One region of the Abyssisolibacter sp. ZYX002 genome, then DNA from elsewhere that is predicted to be linked to it. Evidence: predicted binding sites of a transcription regulator. Region 1 holds the regulator's gene; the other holds the start of a gene.
What was found. The regulator HrcA, encoded in region 1, represses chaperone genes, less so after heat shock. The targets are predictions, from matches to a motif close to TGTTAGCACTCNNNNNNNNNGAGTGCTAACA.

Region 1 (8,315 bases):
ATAATAGTACATGAAGAAAAAGCTTACGAAAGAGCTAGGCAGATATGTGAGAGATTAAAAGACGTAATCCCAAGGCATCAGTTTGCAGTACCAATACAAGCAACAATAGGCTCGAAAATAATAGCTAGAGAGACGATTAGAGCTCTTAAAAAGGATGTATTAGCTAAATGTTATGGTGGAGATATATCTAGAAAGAAAAAGCTACTTGCTAAGCAAAAAGAGGGTAAGAAGCGAATGAGATCAGTTGGTAGTGTAGATGTTCCACAAGATGCATTTTTAGTAGTACTGAAGTTTGACGAAAATAAAAAATAATATAAAGGGGCTGTCTATTAAGTCAGCCTCTTTTGTTGAGAGGGAGTATAAAAACAAGCATGAAACAACTAAGTTTATATTTTCATATACCATTTTGCAAAAGCAAATGTTACTATTGTGACTTTATATCATTTCCTCAACAAGAGAATATAATAAAAGAATATATAGAACATATGATAAAAGAGATAAGTATTTATTCGTACCTTAGTAGCAAATATAGTATCTCAACAATTTTTATAGGAGGAGGGACTCCTTCTAGTATAGATAGTTCATATATCCAGAGGATATTATATGAGACTGGTAAGATATTTACTATAGAAAACAATGCAGAGATAACAATAGAATCAAATCCCAATTCATTAGACAAAAATAAGGCAACAGCTTATAAGAATAGTGGGATAAACAGGATAAGCATGGGAGTACAATCCTTAGATAATAGACTGTTAAGATCCATAGGTAGAATACATGATAAATACGATGTATATAGAGCGTACGAAATCATTAGAAATGCTGGTATAGACAATGTAAATTTTGATATTATGTTTAATTTGCCTAGGCAGAGCATAAATGACGTTTTATATACGCTAGAACAAACAACTAAATTAGATGTAGACCATATATCACTGTATAGCTTAAAGATTGAACAAGGAACACCTTTCTTTCATAAATACAATAACGATCAGATAGCATTACCACACGAAGATATAGAAAGAAATATGTATCATAGATCTATAGATTACTTACAATCTAAGGGATATATGCAATATGAAATATCAAACTTTAGTAAGAAGGGATTTGAGTGCATACATAACCTCACATATTGGAAATTAAAGCCGTACCTCGGCATAGGGCTAGCCTCACACTCAAACATAGATGATAGTAGGTGGAGTAATAGAGAAAGTTTTGATAGCTATTTCAAAGAGGTGAAGGAAGGTAACAGACCAATAGAAGAAGTAATAGAAGTAAGAGATGATAAAATATTTGAGTATATGATGTTAGGGTTAAGATTGACAGAAGGCATAGATATAGATGATTTTTATGGTAAATTTAAAGTAGACATATTCGATAGGTATGGGGATGTACTAAAAAAACATAAAAAAGAAGGGCTTTTAAAAATAGAAGATAATAAAATAAAGCTTACAAGACGAGGATTTGACTTGTCTAATACTATTTTTTGTGACTTAATGTAATAGTTTTTGAAAAAAAATAAAAAAAACTATTGACAAATTTCAATATCAATGATAATTTAAGAACAGAAAGTGTTAGCACTCAACACTAGAGAGTGCTAATAAAATAAAATACTATCAACAAAGGCGCTACAAAATGCATTAGATTGGTAGGAGATATGTATGAAAGATGACAGAAAAATAAGGATACTACAAGCTATAATACACAATTATATAACAAGCGGTGAGCCTGTTGGGTCTAGAACGATTTCAAAAAAATACTCTTTAGGAGTAAGTGCTGCTACTATAAGAAATGAAATGTCAGACCTTGAAGAATTAGGTTATCTATTTCAACCCTATACTTCAGCAGGTAGAATACCGTCTGATAAAGCTTATAGACTATATGTGGATAATTTAATACAGTTTAAGAAGGTTGAAAACGAGAAAAAACAAAACATAAAAAGCAAACTGCTGGGCAGTATAAATGAAGTTGAACAGCTCGTTCAATCGAGCCTAAGTATATTATCCAATTTGACTAGCTATACTACATTTGCAATAGCGCCAAACCTAAGATATAGCAAGTTAAAACATATACAGTTAGTTTCGTTAGATGAATTTAGAGTATTAGTTGTTATTGTTACAGACACAGGTGTAGTAAAAAACACAATAATTAGGCTTCAATATGAAGTAAATGATGAACAACTGAATATAATAACAAATTTATTAAATACTAAGCTAAAGGGCAAAAATATTAATGAATTGCCAAGAACAATAAAAGAAGAAATAATGAATATGTTTATAGAAAATATGGAAGATTTACGTCATATTGTATCAGATATATTTCCAACTATAAATAGCACATTAGATGACTTTGATAAAATCAAGTATTATACAGATGGAGTAAATAAAATATTTAACCATGCTGAATACAACGATATCTGCAAGGCAAAAGAGATTATTTCATTTCTTGAAAATAAGCAGACAGTTATAGATATGCTGTTAAAGGAGAGCAATAAAAATGATATAGAGGTCATCATTGGTAGTGAAAATGACCATAATGAAATAAAAGATTGTAGCTTGATAACAGCAACATATAAAATGAATGGAAAAACTATAGGAAAAATAGGATTAATAGGTCCTACAAGAATGGAATATTCTAAAGTTATCCCTATAGTAAGACTCATGGCTATGGATATAAATGATATATTGTCAAAATATTTCTTTGATTAATGGGTGTAGGATAATCCAATCTTACACCTTTATAGAAGTAAACCTTAGCCATACATAAAAAGAGCAAAAGAGGGGTGTAAAAAGTGTGTGAATGTAACAAAAACCAAGATATAAAAGAAGATGCTAAACAGTGTGAGTGTAATCAAGAGTGTGAATGCTCATGTGAAGAAGAAAATCAAGAAACAGAAAATCAGCAAAAAGAAGAGCAAGTAGATAGTGATAAAATTATAGCAGACCTAAAGGATAGATATGTTAGGCTTCAAGCAGATTTTATAAACTACAAAAAAAGAGTAGAAAAAGAAAAACAATCAATTTATAAATATGCGAATCAATCACTCATTACAGATTTATTAGGTTCATTAGACAATATGGAGAGAGCTATAGATTCAGTCGATGAAGAATCAAAAAAAGAAAACTTATATACAGGTATCGAAATGGTCTATAAACAGATTCTTGAAATATTTAAAAAGAATGAATTAGAGGAGATTGATGCTTTAAATTGCAAATTCGACCCAAACCTTCATCATGCAGTAATGCAAGATACAATAGATGAAGATGGAGAGGATACAGTAACAGAAGTATTCCAAAAGGGTTATAAATTACATGACAGAGTTATAAGACCAAGTGTAGTAAAAGTGTCTAAAAAAAGAGTTTAGGAGGATATAAAAATGGCTAAAGTAATAGGAATCGATTTAGGAACAACAAACTCATGTGTAGCTGTAATGGAAGGTGGAGAACCAGTAGTTATAGCAAATGCAGAAGGAAATAGAACAACACCATCAATAGTTGCATTTACAAAGGATGGAGAAAGATTAGTTGGAGAAACAGCAAAAAGACAAGCAATAACTAATCCAGATAGAACAATAACTTCTATAAAGAGAGAAATGGGAACAGATTATAAAGTTAATATAGATGGAAAAGCACTAACACCACAAGATATATCAGCTATGATATTACAAAAGCTAAAAAGCGATGCAGAAAATTATCTAGGAGACAAAGTAACAGATGCAGTAATAACAGTACCAGCGTATTTTACAGATAGTCAAAGACAAGCAACAAAAGATGCAGGAAGAATAGCAGGCTTAAACGTACAAAGAATCATAAATGAGCCAACAGCAGCATCATTAGCATATGGATTAGATAAAGATGATGAGCATCATAAAATAATGGTATTTGACTTAGGTGGAGGTACATTTGACGTATCAATATTAGAACTTGGGGATGGAGTATTTGAGGTTATATCAACAAAAGGAGATAATCACCTAGGTGGAGATGATTTTGATAAAGTTATAATAGATTATTTAGCAGAGAACTTCAAAAAAGAAAATGGTGTAGACTTAAGAAATGACAAGATGTCATTACAAAGATTAAAGGAAGCTAGTGAAAAAGCTAAAAAAGAATTATCAACAGTAATGACAACAAATATCAATCTACCATTTATAACAGCAAATCAATCAGGTCCATTACATTTAAATATAGATTTATCAAGAGCTAAATTTGAAGAATTATCAGCAGATTTAGTAGAAAGAACATTAACACCAACAAGAAATGCGTTAAAAGACGGAGGATTAAGTCCTTCAGATATAGATAAAGTTATATTAGTTGGTGGATCAACAAGAATACCAGCAGTACAAGAAGCAGTTAAGAAGCTAACAGGTAAAGATCCACATAAAGGAGTAAATCCAGATGAGTGTGTTGCATTAGGAGCAGCAATACAAGCAGGAGTATTAAGTGGAGAAGTAAAAGACGTATTGTTACTTGATGTAACTCCATTATCATTAGGTATAGAAACAGCAGGTGGTATTTGTACAAATCTAATAGAGAGAAACACAACAATACCTACAAAGAAAAGCCAAATATTCTCAACTTATTCTGATAACCAAACAGCAGTTGATATCAACGTATTACAAGGTGAGAGACAAATGGCTGCGGACAATGTATCACTTGGGAGATTCCAGTTATCAGGTATAGCACCAGCACCGAGAGGAATACCACAAATAGAAGTAACATTTGATATAGATGCAAATGGTATAGTAAATGTATCAGCAAAAGATTTAGGTACAGGAAAAGAGCAAAAAATAACTATAACAGCTTCAACTAATCTAAGTGAAGATGAGATTAAATCAAAAGTTAAAGAAGCAGAAATGCACGCAGAAGAAGATAAAAAGAAAAAAGAGCAAATAGAGGTTAGAAATAATGCAGATTCATTAGTATATCAAACAGAAAAAACACTAAAAGATTTAGAAGGTAAGATATCAGATGATGAAAAAGCTAAAATAGAGGCTAAAGCTACTGCATTAAAAGAAGCACTAAAAACAGATAACATAGATGATATTAAAGCAAAAACAGAAGAATTGACTACAGAGTTCCATGCAATATCACAAAAATTATATCAACAACAAGCTCAGCAACAGCAAGCAGGGCAAGCTGAACAAGGGCAAGAAAACAACGCAGCTAAAGATGATGACATAGTAGATGCTGACTACGAAGTAGTAGATGACGATAAATAAAACAAACCTCGGGGTGTCTGAAAGACATCCCCAGAGGGCTGTTTCAGGGTGTGAGACAGCCCTATTTTAACTATCCAAAAGAATATTATAGGAATTATATATTAATAATAGAAAAATAAATAAAATTAGCATATAATAGTCTTGGATAACTTATTATAGATATGAAAAGGTGATAAAATGGGAAAAAGAGATTATTACGAGATATTGGGAGTGCAAAAAGGGGCTAGTGAACAAGAAATAAAAAAGGCATTTAGAAAACTAGCTAAAAAATATCACCCTGATTTAAACCCAGACAATAAAGAAGCTGAAGTTAAATTCAAAGAGATAAACGAAGCATATGAAGTACTTAGCAATCCTGAAAAAAAGAAAAGATACGATCAATTTGGCCATGCAGGTGTTAATGGTCAAGCAGGTGGTTTTAATGCTCAAGGCTTTGAAGGATTTGGGGATATATTTGGAGACATATTTGGAGATTTCTTCGGTGGAGGATTTTCATCACAAGGCAGAAGAAGAGCTGGTCCAAAAAAAGGTGCTGATTTAAAATATAGAGTTACAATTTCTTTTGAAGAAGCAGCATTTGGGACAGATAAAAAAATAGAAGTAACAAGATCAGAGGACTGTAAAGAGTGCAATGGAACAGGAGCTAAGCCTGGAACTAGCAAAAAAACATGTTCGAAATGTGGTGGAAGTGGAGAAGTTAGATATTCTCAGAACACACCTTTTGGTCAGTTTGTAAACGTAAAAACCTGTGAAGCATGTAATGGAAGTGGAGAAGAAGTAGAGAGCCCATGCCAATCATGTTCAGGAACAGGAAAACAGAAAAAAACTAAGAAGATATCAATTAAAATTCCAGCAGGTGTAGACACTGGCTCAGTAATACCTCTCAGAGGAGAAGGAGAACTAGGAGAAAAAGGTGGACCAAGAGGAGATTTATATATTTACATCAATGTGTTACCGCACAAGATATTTAAAAGAGAAGGTAATGATATAATATGTGAGTATCCAATAACTTTCGTTCAGGCAACACTAGGAGATGAAGTAGAAGTTCCAACATTAGATGGTAAAGTTAAGTACAAGATACCAGAAGGTACACAAACAGGGACAGTGTTTAGACTTAAGAACAAGGGGATACAAAGTCTTAGAGGCTATGGTAGAGGAGATCAGTACGTAAAAGTGAACATAGAAGTACCGAAAAATCTAAACAATACTCAAAAAGACATACTAAGAGAATTTGCCAAAGAAACAGGAGTGAAAGTATACGAGCAAAAGAAAGGTTTCTTTGACAAAGTTAAGGATATGTTTGATAAGTAATTTTGAGGGGGCTGTCTAATACGACAGCCCTCAAACTGTAGAAAAAAGCCCAATTTCTGCGTTGTCCTAAAATTTCCGTTGTTTACTTACCTCTAAGTAAGCTCTGTTACTCAATTTTAACACGCCCCCAACTTAAACTTTTACTACAGTCTGATATATTGATGACAAGTCATTAATATAACGGATGTAGAAAGCGTTAAAGTATAATGCTTTTAAATTTCAGCATATGAAGGCTGGTTTTTTAGCTGTATATAGGGTATAATAACAACAAGAACATTATCTGGTCAAGATAAAATCAAAGGAAGTGAAAATATGATGTGGACTGAAATACAAATAAAAACAACTACACAGGCCGTTGAAATAGTATCAAATATATTGTATGAGGTTGGAGTAGGAGGACTTGTAATAGAAGACCCTAATGATATTATTGATAGCGAAAACGAGACATGGGATTACATAGATACAAAGCTACTTGACCAAGATTTTGAGAGAGTAATAGTCAAAGGTTATTTAGAAGAAAGTGAGGATTTAAAAGATAAAATAGAGCTTATAATAGAAAACGTGGAGAAAATACCTCAGTTTTGTAAAAATAAAGAATTAGGACATGTTACAGAAGTAACGACGACAGAGATAGAAAATCAAGATTGGTCAAAAACATGGAAGAAGTACTATAAACCTAAAAAGATAGGTGAAAAAATTGTGATAAAGCCTTCGTGGGAAGAGTACGAAAAACAAGTTGACGAAATAGTAATAGAAATAGACCCAGGAACAGCATTTGGAACCGGAACTCATGAAACAACAATAATGTGTGTAAGAGAGTTAGAGAAGCATGTGCATAGTTTAGACACAGTGATTGATGTAGGTTGTGGAACAGGTGTATTATCTATTGCAGCAGCAAAATTAGGCGCGATGAGCGTAGTTGGAGTTGATCTAGACGAAGAGTGTGTAAAAGTAGCTAGAGAAAATGTCAGAAAAAATGGTGTTACAGGAGCAGTCCAAATAAAGCATGGAGATATGCTAAAACAGATAGATTGTAAAGCCAATGTAGTAGTAGCAAATATAGTGGCAGAAATCATAAAGATAATATCAAAAGATATAATTACGTTCCTAGAAGATGACGGCGTATTTATAGCTTCAGGAATAATATTAGATAAAATACAGGAAGTAAAAGAAGCACTAAAAGATAACGGATTAACAATTATAGAAGAAACAACCATGGGTGAATGGGCATGTATAGTATCAAAACTAGATGGAGATAAGCATGAATAGATTTTTTATAGAAGATAGCTTTGTAGACAATAGGGTGACAATAAAAGGTGATGATGTAAAGCATATAAAAAATGTGCTTAGATTGAGTATAGGAGATCAAATATCACTATGTGATGGTAACGATAACGAATATATAGCAGAAATAAAAGCAATCAACAATAAAGATGTTATGTGTGAAATACTATCCAAATGTGATATTAAAAGAGAAAGTAATATCAAAATTACACTGTATCAAGCACTTACTAAAGGACAAAAGATGGATTTAATAATCCAAAAAGCAGTCGAATTAGGAGTGAATGAGATATGTCCAGTTCAAACTAAAAGGTGTGTATCGGTTATAAAAGATATATCAAAAGAAAATAAAAAAGTGAATAGATGGAATAAGATAGCTTACGAGGCAGCAAAACAGAGTAAAAGAGGAATAATACCTAGCGTAAAAAATATTCTTACATTTAAAGAATTGCTAGAAGATATGGAAAAATTGGATGAGATAATAGTGCCTTATGAATGTGAGCAG
Region 2 (8,315 bases), on a different contig from region 1:
ATCGTGGTGATTGTGATGATGGTCTTGTTCATGATGATTATGATGTTTATGGTTATGGCAATGATTATGTCCGTGATCATGAGTGTGCTCACAATCAAGTATTACATCAAAATCCGTACCAGTTATACTATTTTTTTGAGCCTTTTTAATTTCAATACTATAACCATCTATATTTATTTTTTTTAATTCATTTAGAAACTGTTCTTTGTCTATTCCTAAGTCAAGCAAAGCTCCTATTGACATATCTCCGCTTATTCCCGATAGACAATCAAAATACAATATCCTCTCTTGCATTTTTGCACCTCTCTTTCTTATAGTTTATTTATTGTGCTAGCCAAATAACCCGCACCAAAACCATTGTCTATATTAACTACTCCTATACCACTTGCACAGCTATTGAGCATAGCTAGTAATGTCGTTATCCCTTTTAAATTTGCACCGTATCCAACACTTGTAGGAACTGCTATCACAGGTTTGTCTACTAACCCTCCTACAACACTTGCTAATGCTCCTTCCATTCCAGCCACTGCTATTACAACTCTAGCTTCTTTTAATTTATCTATATTTGATAGAAGTCTATGAATCCCTGCTACTCCTACATCATATAATCTATCTACTGTATTACCAAATGTCTCTGCTGTTATAGCTGCTTCTTCTGCAACAGGTATATCTGATGTACCTCCTGTTACGACTAGTATTTTGTGTTCTGATTTTTTAACTCTTTTAGCATTGATTACTATAATTCTAGCTTCTTCATAGTACTTTATATCTTCACAAATATCAGCTATGCATACATATTTTTCTTTATCAGCTCTTGTAGCTAATATTGTACTATCTTTTGCTAACATTGTCTCTACTATACCTCTAAATTGCTTTATGGTCTTTCCTTCGCTATATATTACTTCTGGATATCCATTTCTCATCTGCCTATGATGATCTATCTTTGCATAACCAATATCTTCAAACGGTAAGTTTTTTAGATTTCTCAACGCATCATCTACGCTAACAGTTCCACTTTTCACTTGTTTTAAAAGATCTTTAATAGTTTCCTCATTCATGTTGATCTACACCTACCTCTCTATTCATACTCCCTGTTTTGTATCCTTCCATATCAATACACACATATTTAAATCCCACACCTTTAATATTTTTTATGATATCTAAGACTACACTTTTATCTAGTAACTTTGGTATATCTTCTGGTAAGACTTCTATTCTTGCAACTGCTCCATGATGTCTCACTCTAAGTTGCTCTAGATTCATATTTGATAAGTATTCTTCTGCTCTTTCTACCATGTCTAATTTTTCTTCTGTAATACCACTATCATATGGTATTCTAGCTGCTAGACAAGACATTGAAGGTTTATTCCATATTGGTATTTCTAGTTCTTTTGCTAATGTTCTTATTTCTTGTTTTGTTAATCTATTTTTGAGTAAAGGACTCTTTATATCAAGTTCTTTCAATGCTCTCATGCCTGGCCTATAATCGTCTTTGTCATCATAATTTGACCCATCTAGCACATTACTGTATCCGTGTTTTAATGCTATGTCTTTTATTTTGTTAAATAGAATTTTCTTGCATATATAGCACCTGTCTTTTGAATTTGTTTGTATATCTACTAGATCATCCATTGTAAACTCTATTACTATGTGTCTTAATTTCATTGCTTTTGCTATATTAATAGCATCATTTATTTCTTTTCTAGGTTGCAGTGGTGTATTTATTGTTATACATATAACACTTTCTCCTAAAACCTCACTACATGTTTTTGCCAAAAAAACGCTATCTATTCCCCCTGAAAATGCTATTGCTACTTTTCTCATTCTTTCTATGTCTATTTTTAATTCTTTATATTTCGATTTAATGTTCATGTAATCACCCACCATATTTAATTTTCATTATATCATATACGTTTATTAGATAAAAAATAAGGCATTTATTACTATCAGCAATACACTTGCACATATTGGAATAATAGCTGTTGCTACACTCCATGTTTTTAAGCTTGTTTCAACCCTCAAACCTGAAAATCTAGTCACTACCCAAAAATAACTATCATTTGGATAAGATATAAACATAGATGTAGAACATAACGCTAATGCAGCAATAAGAGGATTTAAGCCTAGTGTTGGCAATATTGGTGCTAGTATTGATCCTCCTGTTACCATAGCAACTGTTCCTGAGCCTTGAGGTATTCTCATTAGTGCTCCAAGCAACAATGGTACAAATATTGCTGGTATTTTTAAACTAATTACAAAGCTTGCTATTTCTTGTCCTAAATTTGTAACTCTTATTACATTACCTAGAGATCCACCGGCTCCTGTTACGAGTATTATTAAGCCTGCACCACGCATAGCTGATTCAATGATTTCTGTTGATTCTTCGTTCGTTATTTTTGGTGCAAGGCCATATATGCTTAACAATAGTCCTATAAATACAGCAACTATAGGATTGCCTAGTAATGTTAAAATTTCCTTTGCTACTACTGGTAATTCTATAGATGTAACCTGTAATACTGTATTTAGTAATAGTAATAAAACCGGTAATACAACTGGTGCAAATGACATCATTGCACTTGGAAGTTCTTCTTGATTATAAAAATCCAAGTTATTAATATCGTTGCCATTTATTGATTTTTGTATTATATCTATAGCCTTCTGTCTTTTATCTGATGGTAAATTTTTTAAATCTTCTTCTATGTTTGGTATCACATCAGGATATTTATTGCCTACATACCTAAAGTAGTATACTGAAATTATAAAAAGAGGTATAGATAACAACATCCCTCCAAGTATCATAGCGCCTAAATCTACTTTGAAAAACTTTGCTACTGCAAGTGGTCCTGGCGTAGGTGGTATTAGGAAGTGCGTTATGTATAACCCCATAGCAAGCATTCCACCTATGCCAACCATTGACTTTTTTGTCTCTTTTGAAAATGCTTTAGCTAACTGCGATAAAACTACAAATCCAGAATCACAAAATACTGGTATTGCTACTAGTAACCCTGCAAGCCCTAATACAACATCCACATTTTTAATACCCACTAATCTTATTAAACAAACAGCTATTTTCTTTGCTGCTCCACTTTTCTCTAGAAATTTCCCCATTATACATCCAAAGCCTATTATCATACCAATACTACCTAATGTTTTTCCAAATCCCTCCGATACAGCTACTAGAACATCATCAACTGAAAGTCCTGCCATAATCCCTACTAATATTGATACTAAAATCAACGATGGAAAAACATGAATCTTAGTATTGATAATTAAGAAAAAAAGTAATATTATGCCTATAAATAAGCCTAAAAATGAAATCATAAATCCCTCCTATATGCTGCCTAAATTTTTATGTCTTTTGTTTTTTAACTTTTAAGGCATATATTTTTAATTGTATTATTTTTTTATAGATTTTTCAATAAAAAAGGACTGTCTCAAATTCTTAGAAACAATCCGTTAATATCTAAAACTATATCTTTTATTCTTCTTCTAGGTATTTTAATATTTGCTCTTTAGCATATTTTAAATGATGAGAATTATACTTCCATGACTTGCTAAAGTCTTTTTCTTTAATGCCTTCAATAATCATTTTGTGCTCATTAAATGATTCTTCAAATCTCTTTTTATTATGTAATGATATTATTCTGAATGGTTGCATCAAAGAGAATATATTTTTAAACGCATTATAAGCTACCTTGTTTTCACTCATAACTAATATTTGATCATGGAGCTGTACATCAGTTTTACAGTATTCATTGAAATTACCTTCTGAATAGCTTTTTTCCATCTTGTCTAATATTTCATCTAACAGTTTTATTTTATCTTCTGTAAGATTTTCTATAGTCTTTTGTAGAGCATACTTTTCCATAACATATCTAAGTTCATAGATATCTATTATGTCTTTTTTGCTCAACTTTCTAACTCTTATGCTCTTATTAGGGATACTCTCTAATAATCCTTCTCCAATAAGTTCTTTTAATACCTCTCTAACTGGAGATCGGCTAACATTTAGTTGTTCTGCTATTTTCTTTTCTTGTAATCTTTCTCCTGGCTTAAAATTACCATTTAAGATGTTTTCTTTTACTATATTGTATACTTGTTCTTTTATGGTATATACCTGATTAGTATTTTTTATAAATTCCATACACTCACCTTTCTCAATACAAATTGTATTGTATATTTATAATAATCCCCAATTATTATTTTATTTGAATTATGTAAAAAGTCAATGGTTTTAAGTTTTTTGTTATGCATTTTGCTAATATATATTAAATTTTATGAATATACACTAAAAGAAAGGGACTAAAATCCATGGTTTCAAGCACCTAGATTAAGTCCCCTTTAAATCATAACTTTATTGTAATATTTTATACTTTCTACATCATCGGCATTCCGCCTGGCATACCTCCCGGCATTCCAGCTGGCATTCCACCTGCGTTTTCTTCTTCTTCATCTGTTACAACACTTTCTGTTGTTAATATCATAGCAGCAACTGATGCTGCATTTTGTAATGCTGATCTAGTCACTTTGGTTGGATCCACTATACCTTCTTGTATCATATTTACATATTTTTCGTTTAAAGCGTCAAATCCAATTCCTACTTCTTTACTTCTAACTTTCTCAACTATTACCGAACCTTCTAATCCAGCATTTTCTGCTATTTGTCTAACTGGCTCTTCTAACGCTCTAGCTATAATACTAACACCTGTTTTAGCGTCACCTTTTTCTTCGTTTAGAAGCTCTTCTACTGCTGGTATAGCGTTAACTAATGCCGTACCACCACCTGCTACTATACCTTCTTCTACTGCTGCTCTAGTAGCCGCTAATGCGTCTTCTATTCTAAGCTTTCTCTCTTTCATCTCTGTCTCTGTAGCTGCACCAACTTCTATAACTGCAACTCCTCCAGCAAGCTTAGCTAATCTCTCTTGTAATTTTTCTGTATCAAACTCAGATGTACTTTCTTCTATTTGAGCTTTTATTTGCTTTACTCTATCATTTATATCTGATTGAGTTCCACTACCGTCCACTATAACTGTATTTTCTTTATCTATTTTAACTGTATTAGCAGTTCCTAACATATCTATAGTTATCTCTTTAATATCATATCCTAATTCTTCTGATATAACCTGACCACCTGTTAATATAGCTATATCTCTTAGCATTTCTTTTCTTCTATCTCCAAACCCTGGAGCTTTTACTGCAACGCAGTTGAATGTTCCTCTTAATTTATTAACAACTAATGTTGCAAGAGCTTCTCCTTCTACGTCTTCTGCTATAAGTAATAATGCTTTTCCTTGTTGTACTATCTGCTCTAATATTGGTAATATGTCTTGAATATTTGTGATTTTCTTATCAGTTATTAATATATAAGGATTACTTAGTACTGCTTCCATTTTTTCTGCGTCTGTTACCATGTATGGTGATAGGTATCCTCTATCAAACTGCATACCTTCAACTACATTTAAAGTAGTTCCCATAGTCTTTGATTCTTCTACTGTGATAACCCCTTCGTTCCCTACTTTTTCCATAGCTTCTGCTATTAAATTACCGATTTCTTGTTCACCTGCAGAAATAGAAGCAACTTGCGCTATAGCTTCTTTACTTGAAATCTCTTTTGAATAAGACTTAATCTTATCTACTGCTGTATCTACAGCTCTACGAATACCTTTTCTAAGTATCATTGGGTTAGCACCTGCTGCAACGTTCTTTAAACCTTCTCTTATGATTGCTTGCGCTAAAAGAGTTGCTGTTGTCGTTCCATCTCCTGCTACGTCATTAGTTTTTGTAGCAACTTCTTTAACTAATTGTGCTCCCATATTCTCGTATGGATCTTTTATTTCTATTTCTCTTGCTATTGTAACACCATCATTTGTAATAAGTGGTGATCCAAATTTCTTGTCTAATACTACGTTTCTTCCTTTTGGTCCTAATGTAACCTTAACTGTGTCCGCTAACTTGTTAACACCTTGCTCCATCGCACGACGAGCATCTTCGCCAAATTTAATTTGCTTAGCCATTTATTATCACTCCTTTTATTCTTAATAATTATTCCACTACTGCTAATATATCGCTAATCTTAAGTATTGTATATTCTTGTCCGTCAATCTTTATTTCTGTTCCTGAATATTTTGAAAAGATAACTTTATCTCCAACTTTTAATTCATTTTTCTTTTTATCATCTTCTGTTATTGAAGGTCCTACAGCTAAAACCTCTGCAACTTGTGGTTGTTCTTTTGCTGATGTTGGTAATACTATTCCACTTTTTGTTTTTTCCTCTGCTTCTACTTTTTTGATAACTACTCTGTCGCCTAATGGTCTAATATTCATGTTTCATCCTCCTTAATAAATTTATTTTTTAAGACCCGAAATATTCATAAAAAATTATGTAGTAACTAATATTTCAGTTAAATAAATTAGCCTGACTATCTATTAGCACTCGTTACACTTGAGTGCTAATAATTACATGTATAATGTTACATAATCAAGCATCATCAATCAAATGTCATACTTAACCATTTTTTAGTGTGATACCTGATTATGCTTGATTATGTTCGTTTTTCTAAGTTTTTTATTTATTTCCTCTTTATTTCTATCTATTACATATCTGCCATACCTTTGCTATCAAGCCTTCTTTTTATTATTCTTTCTATAAAGATTTTAATAACTGCTATTAAAGGTGCTCCTATAAACATTCCTACTAAACCAAACAACGCTCCACCTATTAGTATACCCGTTATTATCCAAAACGGTTTTATACCAACTTGATCTCCTAATATCTTTGGTCCTAGTATCCATCCATCAAATTGTTGAAGCCCTAATATAATCAATGCTGTCCATAATGCTTTGATAGGACTTACAAACAATGTTATGAGTATTGCAGGCCCTGCACCAATGAATGGTCCAAAGTATGGTATCATGTTTGTTATCCCTACTATTGTAGAAAGTATCAACGCATACGGGTTCCCTGTAATAAGCAATAATACAAAACATATTACTCCTATAATAGCTGAATCTAGTATCTTACCAATTAAGAATCTTGAGAATGTGTCATCTATCTCTTTATATATAGCTAATGTTTTATTTGCATTTTTATTGTCCATAAATGCAAATAACATTCTTTTCAATCCTTTGACAAAATCTTCTTTGTTATACAGCAAAAATATAGCTATTATACTGTTCACCATTAAATTAAACATCACATGCGTGAAACCTAAGGCTGTTGATGCTATGCTACCTATTCCTTGACCTGCATAATCCATAAGTTTAGCTATATTGCCAGTTTTGCCCAAATTAGCTATGGCATTGTCAATATATTCTGCTATGTTATATTTTTGAAGCAATTCGATATTATTTATGTCATTCTTTAAAAAGTCCCTCATTTCATTTATGAAGTCTGGCAAATTTTTTGCTAACTCAACAAAGTTATTATATATTTTTGGTACTGCTATTATAATTATGAATATAACTAATCCAAGAACTAATAGATATGAGATAGTTATACTTAGTACCCTCTTGCACTTAAGTTTCTTTTCTAACATTCTTATGAAGGGATTTAATATGTATGCTATCAAAAATCCTCCTAAAAATGGGTTTATTATTTTATAAAACATTGGTGCCACATTATCGTTGTTTACTATCTTGTATAATAGCATGATAATTACAGCTACTGGCACAATGTTCAAATATGGTATCTTGATTTTTTTATTATCCATATGACTCTCTCTCCTACTATAATGTATTTACATTATTATAACATAATCTATATATAATAATCACTACATTATTATTACAACATACGCTTTTGTAATTATTTTTTGCCTAACTTTGCTTCTCTCGCATAATAGAATAAATACTGCTGTGCAAAGCCTGCATACTTTCCGAATTTGTCCTGACCATATTTCTGTATATATTTTAATGAACTGTCTTTTGGCAAATAGAAATATTCCATGACCCTTTTTACCCATACATCTATTGGAAATGCATCATGTTTACCAATAGAAAACAACATTATACAATCAGCTACTTTTGGCCCAACTCCTGCAAGTAACATTAATTCTTTTCTAGCATCTTCTGTTGAAAGGTTTTTAAGGTTATATATATCCATTTGCTTTGATGCAACTACTACTGCTGTATTAAATATATAGCTAGCTCTATAACCAACTCCACTCTCACGTAAATTCTCCGCTCTTATTTTTTCTAACACCTCAGCATTTGGAAAGCTATAATATTCTTTACCTTTATATTCACCAATTTTCTCACCATATTTCATACTCAAATATTCTATACTTTTTTTTATTCTACTAATACCATTGTTA

Region 2: a site for HrcA is predicted at 6,428-6,458, ahead of P3X86_RS18830 (co-chaperone GroES). Genes of this name have one in related genera too.

The regions. Positions count from the first base shown of each region.
Region 1 covers NZ_JARMXH010000003.1:462,012-470,326, forward strand. Annotated here, with positions in the region: gene lepA (translation elongation factor 4) at 1-312, shown strand, start outside; gene hemW (radical SAM family heme chaperone HemW) at 372-1,502, shown strand; gene hrcA (heat-inducible transcriptional repressor HrcA) at 1,662-2,708, shown strand; gene grpE (nucleotide exchange factor GrpE) at 2,792-3,364, shown strand; gene dnaK (molecular chaperone DnaK) at 3,377-5,218, shown strand; gene dnaJ (molecular chaperone DnaJ) at 5,396-6,529, shown strand; gene prmA (50S ribosomal protein L11 methyltransferase) at 6,842-7,798, shown strand; gene P3X86_RS12240 (16S rRNA (uracil(1498)-N(3))-methyltransferase) at 7,791-8,315, shown strand, end outside.
Region 2 covers NZ_JARMXH010000010.1:16,402-24,716, forward strand. Annotated here, with positions in the region: partial or broken gene larC (nickel pincer cofactor biosynthesis protein LarC) at 1-294, opposite strand, end outside; gene larB (nickel pincer cofactor biosynthesis protein LarB) at 312-1,058, opposite strand; gene larE (ATP-dependent sacrificial sulfur transferase LarE) at 1,051-1,872, opposite strand; gene P3X86_RS18815 (GntP family permease) at 1,918-3,321, opposite strand; gene P3X86_RS18820 (GntR family transcriptional regulator) at 3,479-4,144, opposite strand; gene groL (chaperonin GroEL) at 4,377-6,017, opposite strand; gene P3X86_RS18830 (co-chaperone GroES) at 6,046-6,327, opposite strand; gene P3X86_RS18835 (AI-2E family transporter) at 6,597-7,712, opposite strand; gene P3X86_RS18840 (DNA-3-methyladenine glycosylase family protein) at 7,808-8,315, opposite strand, start outside.